One region of the Mesorhizobium sp. NZP2234 genome, then DNA from elsewhere that is predicted to be linked to it. Evidence: predicted binding sites of a transcription regulator. Region 1 holds the regulator's gene; each other region holds the start of a gene.
What was found. The regulator LexA, encoded in region 1, represses DNA repair genes until DNA is damaged. The targets are predictions, from matches to a motif close to TGTTCNNNNTGTGTTCNG.
Positions count from the first base shown of each region.

Region 2: a site for LexA is predicted at 1,598-1,615, ahead of EB230_RS07220 (helicase-related protein). Genes of this name have one in related genera too.
Region 3: a site for LexA is predicted at 807-824, ahead of EB230_RS16625 (UvrD-helicase domain-containing protein). Genes of this name have one in related genera too.

Region 1 covers NZ_CP033364.1:4,085,417-4,087,685, reverse strand. The annotation lists gene EB230_RS20135 (GntR family transcriptional regulator) at 1-289, shown strand, start outside; gene lexA (transcriptional repressor LexA) at 642-1,379, shown strand; gene EB230_RS20125 (ComEC/Rec2 family competence protein) at 1,373-2,269, opposite strand, start outside.
Region 2 covers NZ_CP033364.1:1,484,854-1,487,122, forward strand. The annotation lists gene EB230_RS07220 (helicase-related protein) at 1-1,428, opposite strand, end outside; gene phbB (acetoacetyl-CoA reductase) at 2,138-2,269, opposite strand, start outside.
Region 3 covers NZ_CP033364.1:3,391,698-3,393,966, forward strand. The annotation lists gene EB230_RS16625 (UvrD-helicase domain-containing protein) at 1-766, opposite strand, end outside; gene EB230_RS16630 (glucose/quinate/shikimate family membrane-bound PQQ-dependent dehydrogenase) at 1,027-2,269, shown strand, end outside.

The DNA of each region.
Region 1 (2,269 bases):
CGATCAGTTGCGGCGGCATCATCGTTTTCTCGGACTGGCGCCGACATTGCGGGCGGCGGCCGGCCTCAAGCATGGCTATGGCGAGGCAATGGACGCCCTGCGCGAGGCGATCGCGATCGAGCATCACACCGCGATCATGGAAGCGGCCCTCGATCGCGATGTCGAGCGGGCGAAAGCGCTGATGACGGCGCATATCGGCTACACGCTGCATGTCTACGTTCACAGCGAGGACAGCGGCGCGAACAATTATACCGCACGCGCCGGCAGCCTGAAGGCAATTTCGGGATGACTTCAGCGTTCTTGCTCTTGAGGCATGATCGTTGGCGTTTTGATTTCGTTTCGTTCCGCCAGGAATGGATCGACCAGCGACGCAAATCCAGCCTCTGGACGCCGTTGAGAAACCGATGCCAAGGTCCATCAAGAGGTAGGCCACAGGCGATTAACCAAAATGATTTCAATGCCCGCGTTGGCGGCGAAGGCGGTCGATCGCTGCGCACTGCCGGCGGCGGATAATTTCAGATGTCTTAACAAGTTCACTAAACTTTAAACAGTTGCGGAACACAACTGGAACAGATAGTGTTTGTTCTGGGTTTGTTTTTCGATTCCGATTCACACCCTTCGTTCAATGCCTGGGGGGCGCCATGCTGACGCGCAAGCAACATGAACTTCTGATGTTCATTCATGAACGGCTGAAGGAAAGCGGTATCCCACCCTCCTTTGACGAGATGAAGGAAGCGCTCGATCTCGCCTCCAAGTCAGGGATCCATCGCCTGATCACGGCGCTCGAGGAACGCGGCTTCATCCGCCGGCTGCCCAACCGGGCGCGGGCATTGGAAGTGCTGCGGCTGCCGGATTCGATCGCGCCAGGCCTCAACGCGGCAAAGAAATTCTCGCCTAGCGTCATTCAAGGCAGTCTTGGTCAGGGCGGCGTTGGCCGCCAGATCAAGCCGGCGCCGTCACGCTTGCCCTTTGCCGGGAATGACGACGACGCGGTCGCCGCCGTGTCGATCCCGGTGATGGGCCGTATCGCCGCCGGTGTGCCGATCGATGCCATCCAGCATCAGACGCATTCGATCTCGGTGCCGCCGGACATGATCATGGGTGGCGAACACTATGCGCTGGAGGTCAAGGGCGATTCGATGATCGAGGCCGGCATCTTCGATGGCGACACGGTCATTATCCGCAACGCCGATACGGCGAGCCCGGGCGAGATCGTCGTGGCGCTGGTAGACGAGGAGGAAGCGACCTTGAAGCGATTCCGCCGCAAGGGCGCTTCGATTGCCCTTGAAGCCGCCAACCCGGCCTACGAGACGCGAATTTTCGGGCCGGACAGGGTCAAGGTGCAAGGCAAGCTGGTCGGGCTGATCAGGCGCTACTGAGCAGGAGCGGCCGGCGTTTCGGGTTTTTGATAGGGCGGCAGTCCCCTCGCCTCGCGCGAAAACTTTCGTTGCGCGTGCCAGGGTCGATACGGTCCGTCCACGGCGAAGCTGATGATTGGCGGACTGGTCGCCGATTGGCGGTCGAAGAAGACGGCGGCACTGCCCTTGCGTGCAAGTTGCCGTTTGGTGACGACGAGAACCAGCGGGTTGTGGCAGGCATCGTAGCCCGTCGCGTCATTGACAACGATCAGGTCGGCGAAGCCGCAGGCCTTCCAGGTAGCCTTGCGGTCTTCGACATGCGCGATGATCGCGCCAGACGGATGCCGGGCGAGACAGATGCCCTCCGTGCAATAAAACGGCGCCCCTGGCGGCAGATTGACGGCATCGGCAATATCGAATTGTCCCTCTGCCTTGTTGAACATCTCCGGTGCGACAATTGTTTCGGAGACCAGCGCGCGTTTCCAATTGTCGACGGTGAATTCGTTCGGGCGAGCCCGGCTGACCGCGAGTTCGCCACCGCCGATCGGCACCGCGACCAGGCGCGCGTCTTCCGAGATCAGCACATCCGGCGTGCGCGTATCCGACACCGTCAACAGGCCGGCGAGCGCGAATGGCACTGCCGCGAGCCGCAGCCATGTCGTCGCCATCGTTGCGATGACCAGTGCGATCGTCACCAGCAGCACCGAGTGCTGTGAAATCAGCCCGATCGCATCGACGGGGGAGCGTTCCGATATCCACGCCGATATGGCGATCATGGCCGTCAGCCCCTTGCCCATCACGTAGAGAAAGGGACCATCGGCACCAAAGGGCATCGCAAGAGAACTGAGAACAGCGAAAGGCATGACAATCAGAGAAACGATCGGCATGACGGCGAGATTGGCGAACAGGCT
Region 2 (2,269 bases), 2.6 Mb from region 1:
GCGTTTCGTCAACCGCTCATGCAGCGCATCCGACAATCTGTCTTCGATTTCGCGCGTCTTTTCCTGCCAGTGTGCCTGATCGGCCAGCCAGCCGGGCCGGTTCGACACGAATGTCCAGGTGCGGATCTGGGCAATCCGGTGCGACAGCGTGTCGATGTCGCCCTCGGTGGTGTCGGCGCGGCGCACTTGCTCGGCCATGTAATTCTCGTCGACATGGCCTCGCTTGGCGAGGTCCATATAGATCGACGCGATGAGGTCGGCATGCTGCGCCGGGGCGATCTTGCGGTAGTCGGGCAGCGCGCAGGCTTCCCACAGGAGCGCCACGCGTTTGGCGTCGGTCGCCAGCGCGCGGATATCCTCGTCGCGGGAAAGATATTCGAGCGCCTGCGCGTCGACCGCCGGCAGAGCGCGCGTCAGACCCTCCACCGGAGCGTTGGTCTCGATCGAGCGCTTCAGCGCGTCCAGGCTGGCGAAGTCGAAATGCGCGGTGCGCCACTGCAGCACCTTCACCGGATCGAAGTCATGGCTTTCGATCTTCTTGACCAGTTCCTCGTCGAGCGGATCGACCTGGCCGGTGACGCCGAAAGTGCCGTCGCGCAGATGGCGTCCGGCGCGGCCGGCGATCTGGCCGAGCTCGGCCGCCGTCAGGTTGCGGTACTGGTAGCCGTCGAACTTGCGGTTCTGGGCGAAGGCGACATGGTCAAGATCGAGGTTGAGGCCCATGCCGATGGCATCGGTGGCGACGAGATAGTCGACATCGCCCGATTGGAACAATGCCACCTGGGCGTTGCGGGTGCGCGGCGAGAGCGCGCCGAGCACGACGGCGGCGCCACCTTGCTGGCGTCGGATCAGCTCGGCGATGGCATAGACCTCGTCGGCGGAGAAGGCGACGATCGCGGTGCGGCGCGGCAGGCGCGTCAGCTTCTTCGAGCCCGCATAGGCGAGATGCGAAAGCCTTGGCCGCGTCACCACGGAGACGCCCTTCAACAGGCGCTGCAGGATGCCGTGCATGGTGGCGGCACCGAGCAGGAGCGTTTCCTGGCGGCCGCGAAGATGCAGGATGCGGTCGGTGAAGATGTGGCCGCGCTCGAGGTCGCCGGCGAGCTGCACCTCGTCGATGGCGACGAAGGCGGCGTCGGTCTCGCGCGGCATGGCCTCGACCGTGCAGACCGAATATCTGGCGCCTGGCGGCTGGATCTTCTCCTCGCCAGTGATCAGAGCGACTTTATGGGCGCCGACCTTTTCGCAGACGCGCGTGTAGACTTCCCGCGCCAGCAATCTGAGCGGCAGCCCGATGACACCGGTTTCATGCGCCACCATGCGCTCGATGGCGAGGTGGGTCTTGCCGGTGTTGGTCGGCCCAAGCACGGCGGTCACGTCGCGGCCCGACAGGATCAGCGGCTCGGTATGTTTCGGCTGGATGTTCATCGGCTCGGAAATAAGGCTTTCTGGCCTCTCATTGTCGGGAGCGTGCCTTCAAACTGGCGCGTATGACAGGCGACACATAGGGATTTCGTGCGCGAAGCGAAAGCGGAATGTTCCGTGGGCGGCTCGAAGGCCTCTTTGCACAGCGCTAAATTGGCTATCGCTTAACTGATGGAACGAGTCTGGAACGAATCGGCGACGAATCAGTGACTCGACCAGATTCAGCTTTTGTTCACGGCTATATGTGGATTTCGTGAGCGTGACTCTCACCACATGCTGAATCCCTGAACTGGCCCGTTTTATGCTAAGCGACCTCAGCTATTAAGCTTTGCCGAGAAACGACGGCGGCGGCACGATATCCATCACTCAAGATTATGAAATTGTTAATCTTTCTGAATTTGGTGTTAAGGAACTGTGGGCGATTCCGGCCAGTTAACGTTAACTTGCGCTCAAAGCCGGAACGAATCGGCTACAAATCAGCGCCGGCGGCGTTTTCCCTTTTTGTTCTCCAATAACTTGTGTTGTGAACAGCTTTTCCACCGACAATCCACAGGCTTGGCCACAGGGTTCCGCACAGGCGGCGCTGCCGCATTAGCCCCTGCGTGCGGGATTCAGGCATTGCGCTGCGGCGGGGCTTTTTCGCTTCCAAGGCATCAAAGGAAACGGACCGGTTTCCCGGTCCGTTCGCTACGGTATGAAGCCGTCGGACGTCTCAGGCGAAGTATTGGCCGCCATTGGCGGTGAGGGTCGAGCCGGTAATGAAGCCGGCATCCTCGGAAGCGAGGAAGACGACGCAGCGCGCGATCTCTTCCGGCTCGCCGAGGCGGCCGACCGGGATCTGCGG
Region 3 (2,269 bases), 690 kb from region 1:
TGTATTTGAAGCGCCGGTGATAGTCCTTCAGCACATCCGGATTGGCCCGGAAGATGCGGATCGGGTGACAGAGCAGGTCGCCGAAGTCGCAGGCGTTCAGCGTCTGCAGCCGCTCCTGATAGGCCTTGTAGAGCTCGCGGCCCTTGCCGTTGGCGAAGCTGCGTGCGTCGCCCTCGGGGATTTCGGCGGGGCCGAGGCCCTTGTTCTTCCAGCCGTCGATCATCTGCGCGAACTGTTTGGCCGGCCAGCGCTTGTCGTCGAGGCCCTCGGCCTGGATCAGCTGCTTGATCAGCCGCACGACATCGTCGGTGTCGAGGATGGTGAAGTCGGAACGCAGACCCGCGAGCTCGGCATGGCGGCGCAGCAGCTTCACGCCGATCGAGTGGAAGGTGCCCAGCCACGGCATGCCCTCGACATTGCCTTCGCCGATCAGAATGCCGATGCGCTGTTTCATCTCGCGCGCGGCCTTGTTGGTGAAGGTCACGGCCAGAATCTGCGAGGGGAAGGCTTTCCCCGTGGCGAGAATATGGGCGATGCGGGTGGTGAGCACGCGCGTCTTGCCGGTGCCGGCGCCGGCCAGCACCAGAACAGGACCCTCGGTGGTCTCCACCGCCAGCCTTTGTTCCGGATTCAGCCCCCGGAGATAGTCCGGCGCATTGTTGTGGCCGCCGCGGGCAGCCATGGCGCGCGCGGCAATGCCCGACGGGGCCGTGGGCCGCGCATTGGGTTCGTCGAAAAAGGGCATGTCTTCGGAAAAGCCGGACATCGTCCCCGAATGTAGTGATTCGGTTGGGAAAGACCAGAACTGTCTACGTTTTGTTCCCGGTAAAGCCGCTTATCCGGCCACCTTGGCACGCATGACGCTCAACCCGCCGCGCATTTGCAGCTAGACCGAGCACTGCCCCTGGGCCCGTGGCACAAGCTTGACAGGCGAGGCGGGCGGGAGAAAGTTGTGTGCCGGGCAGGAACGCAATGCCGGGTTGCCCATGGCCGCGAGAAGCGCGCAACAGTCGAAGGAGTATCATCTTGGCTGTAACCATCACCTCCCTTGTTCTCTTTCTCCTCGGTCTGACAATTGGCGCTGGCGGCATCTGGCTGGCCTCGCTGGGCGGCAGCTGGTACTACATCATATCGGGCCTCGCGTTCCTGATCACCGCATGGCTGTTCTACCGGCGCCGCTCCACCGCGCTGTGGCTCTACGCGGCGATCGTGCTCGGCACGCTGGCCTGGGCGGTGTGGGAAACCGGCTTCGACTGGTGGGAACTCGGCCCGCGCGGCGGCATCATCGTGCTGGTGGCGCTATGGCTGCTGACGCCGTGGGCGCGGCGGGGCCTTGCCGGTCCTGACGGGCGCGCGCCGCTGATCCTGGCCGTGCTGGCCTCACTGGCGGTGGCCGGCTATTCGATGACCACGGACCCGAAGGACATCGCCGGCGCGCTTGACACCGACAAGGTGACCCCCAACGCCAATCTCGGCGGCGACGTGCCGGCCGGCGAGTGGCACTTCTATGGCCGCACGCAATTCGGCCAGCGCTATTCGCCGCTCGACCAGATCACGCCGGACAATGTCGCCAATCTGCAGCCGGCCTGGACCTATCGCACCGGCGACGTGAAGGGGCCGGACGATGTCGGCGAGACCACATACCAGGTGACACCGCTCAAGATCGGCGACACGCTCTATATATGCACGCCGCACAATTTCGCCATCGCGGTCGACGCCGCGACCGGCAAGGAAAAATGGCGCTACGACCCCAAGATCAAGCTCGACAAGGACCGCCAGCACCAGACCTGCCGCGGCGTGTCCTATTATGCCGATGCCGCCGGCGCCGCCGGCCAGCCTTGCGCGACCCGCGTCTACCTGCCGACCTCGGATGCCCGGCTGATCGCGCTCGACGCCGCCAACGGGCAGGTCTGTCCCGCCTTCGCCGAGGCCGGCACACTCAATCTCTTGACCAACATGCCATACCCCAAATCAGGCTATTACTATTCGACCTCGGCGCCGCTGATCGCGGGCGGCAAGATCATCGTCGGCGGCGCGGTCAACGACAATTATTCGACGCAGGAGCCGTCGGGCGTTATCCGCGCCTATGATGCGAGCACGGGCAAGCTGCTGTGGAACTGGGATTCCGGCAATCCGGACCAGACGACGCCGCTGCCGGCCGGCCAGACCTACACCGCCAACTCGCCCAACATGTGGTCGACGCCGAGCGCCGACGAGAAGCTTGGCCTGCTTTACGTGCCGCTCGGCAACCAGACGCCGGACCAGCTCG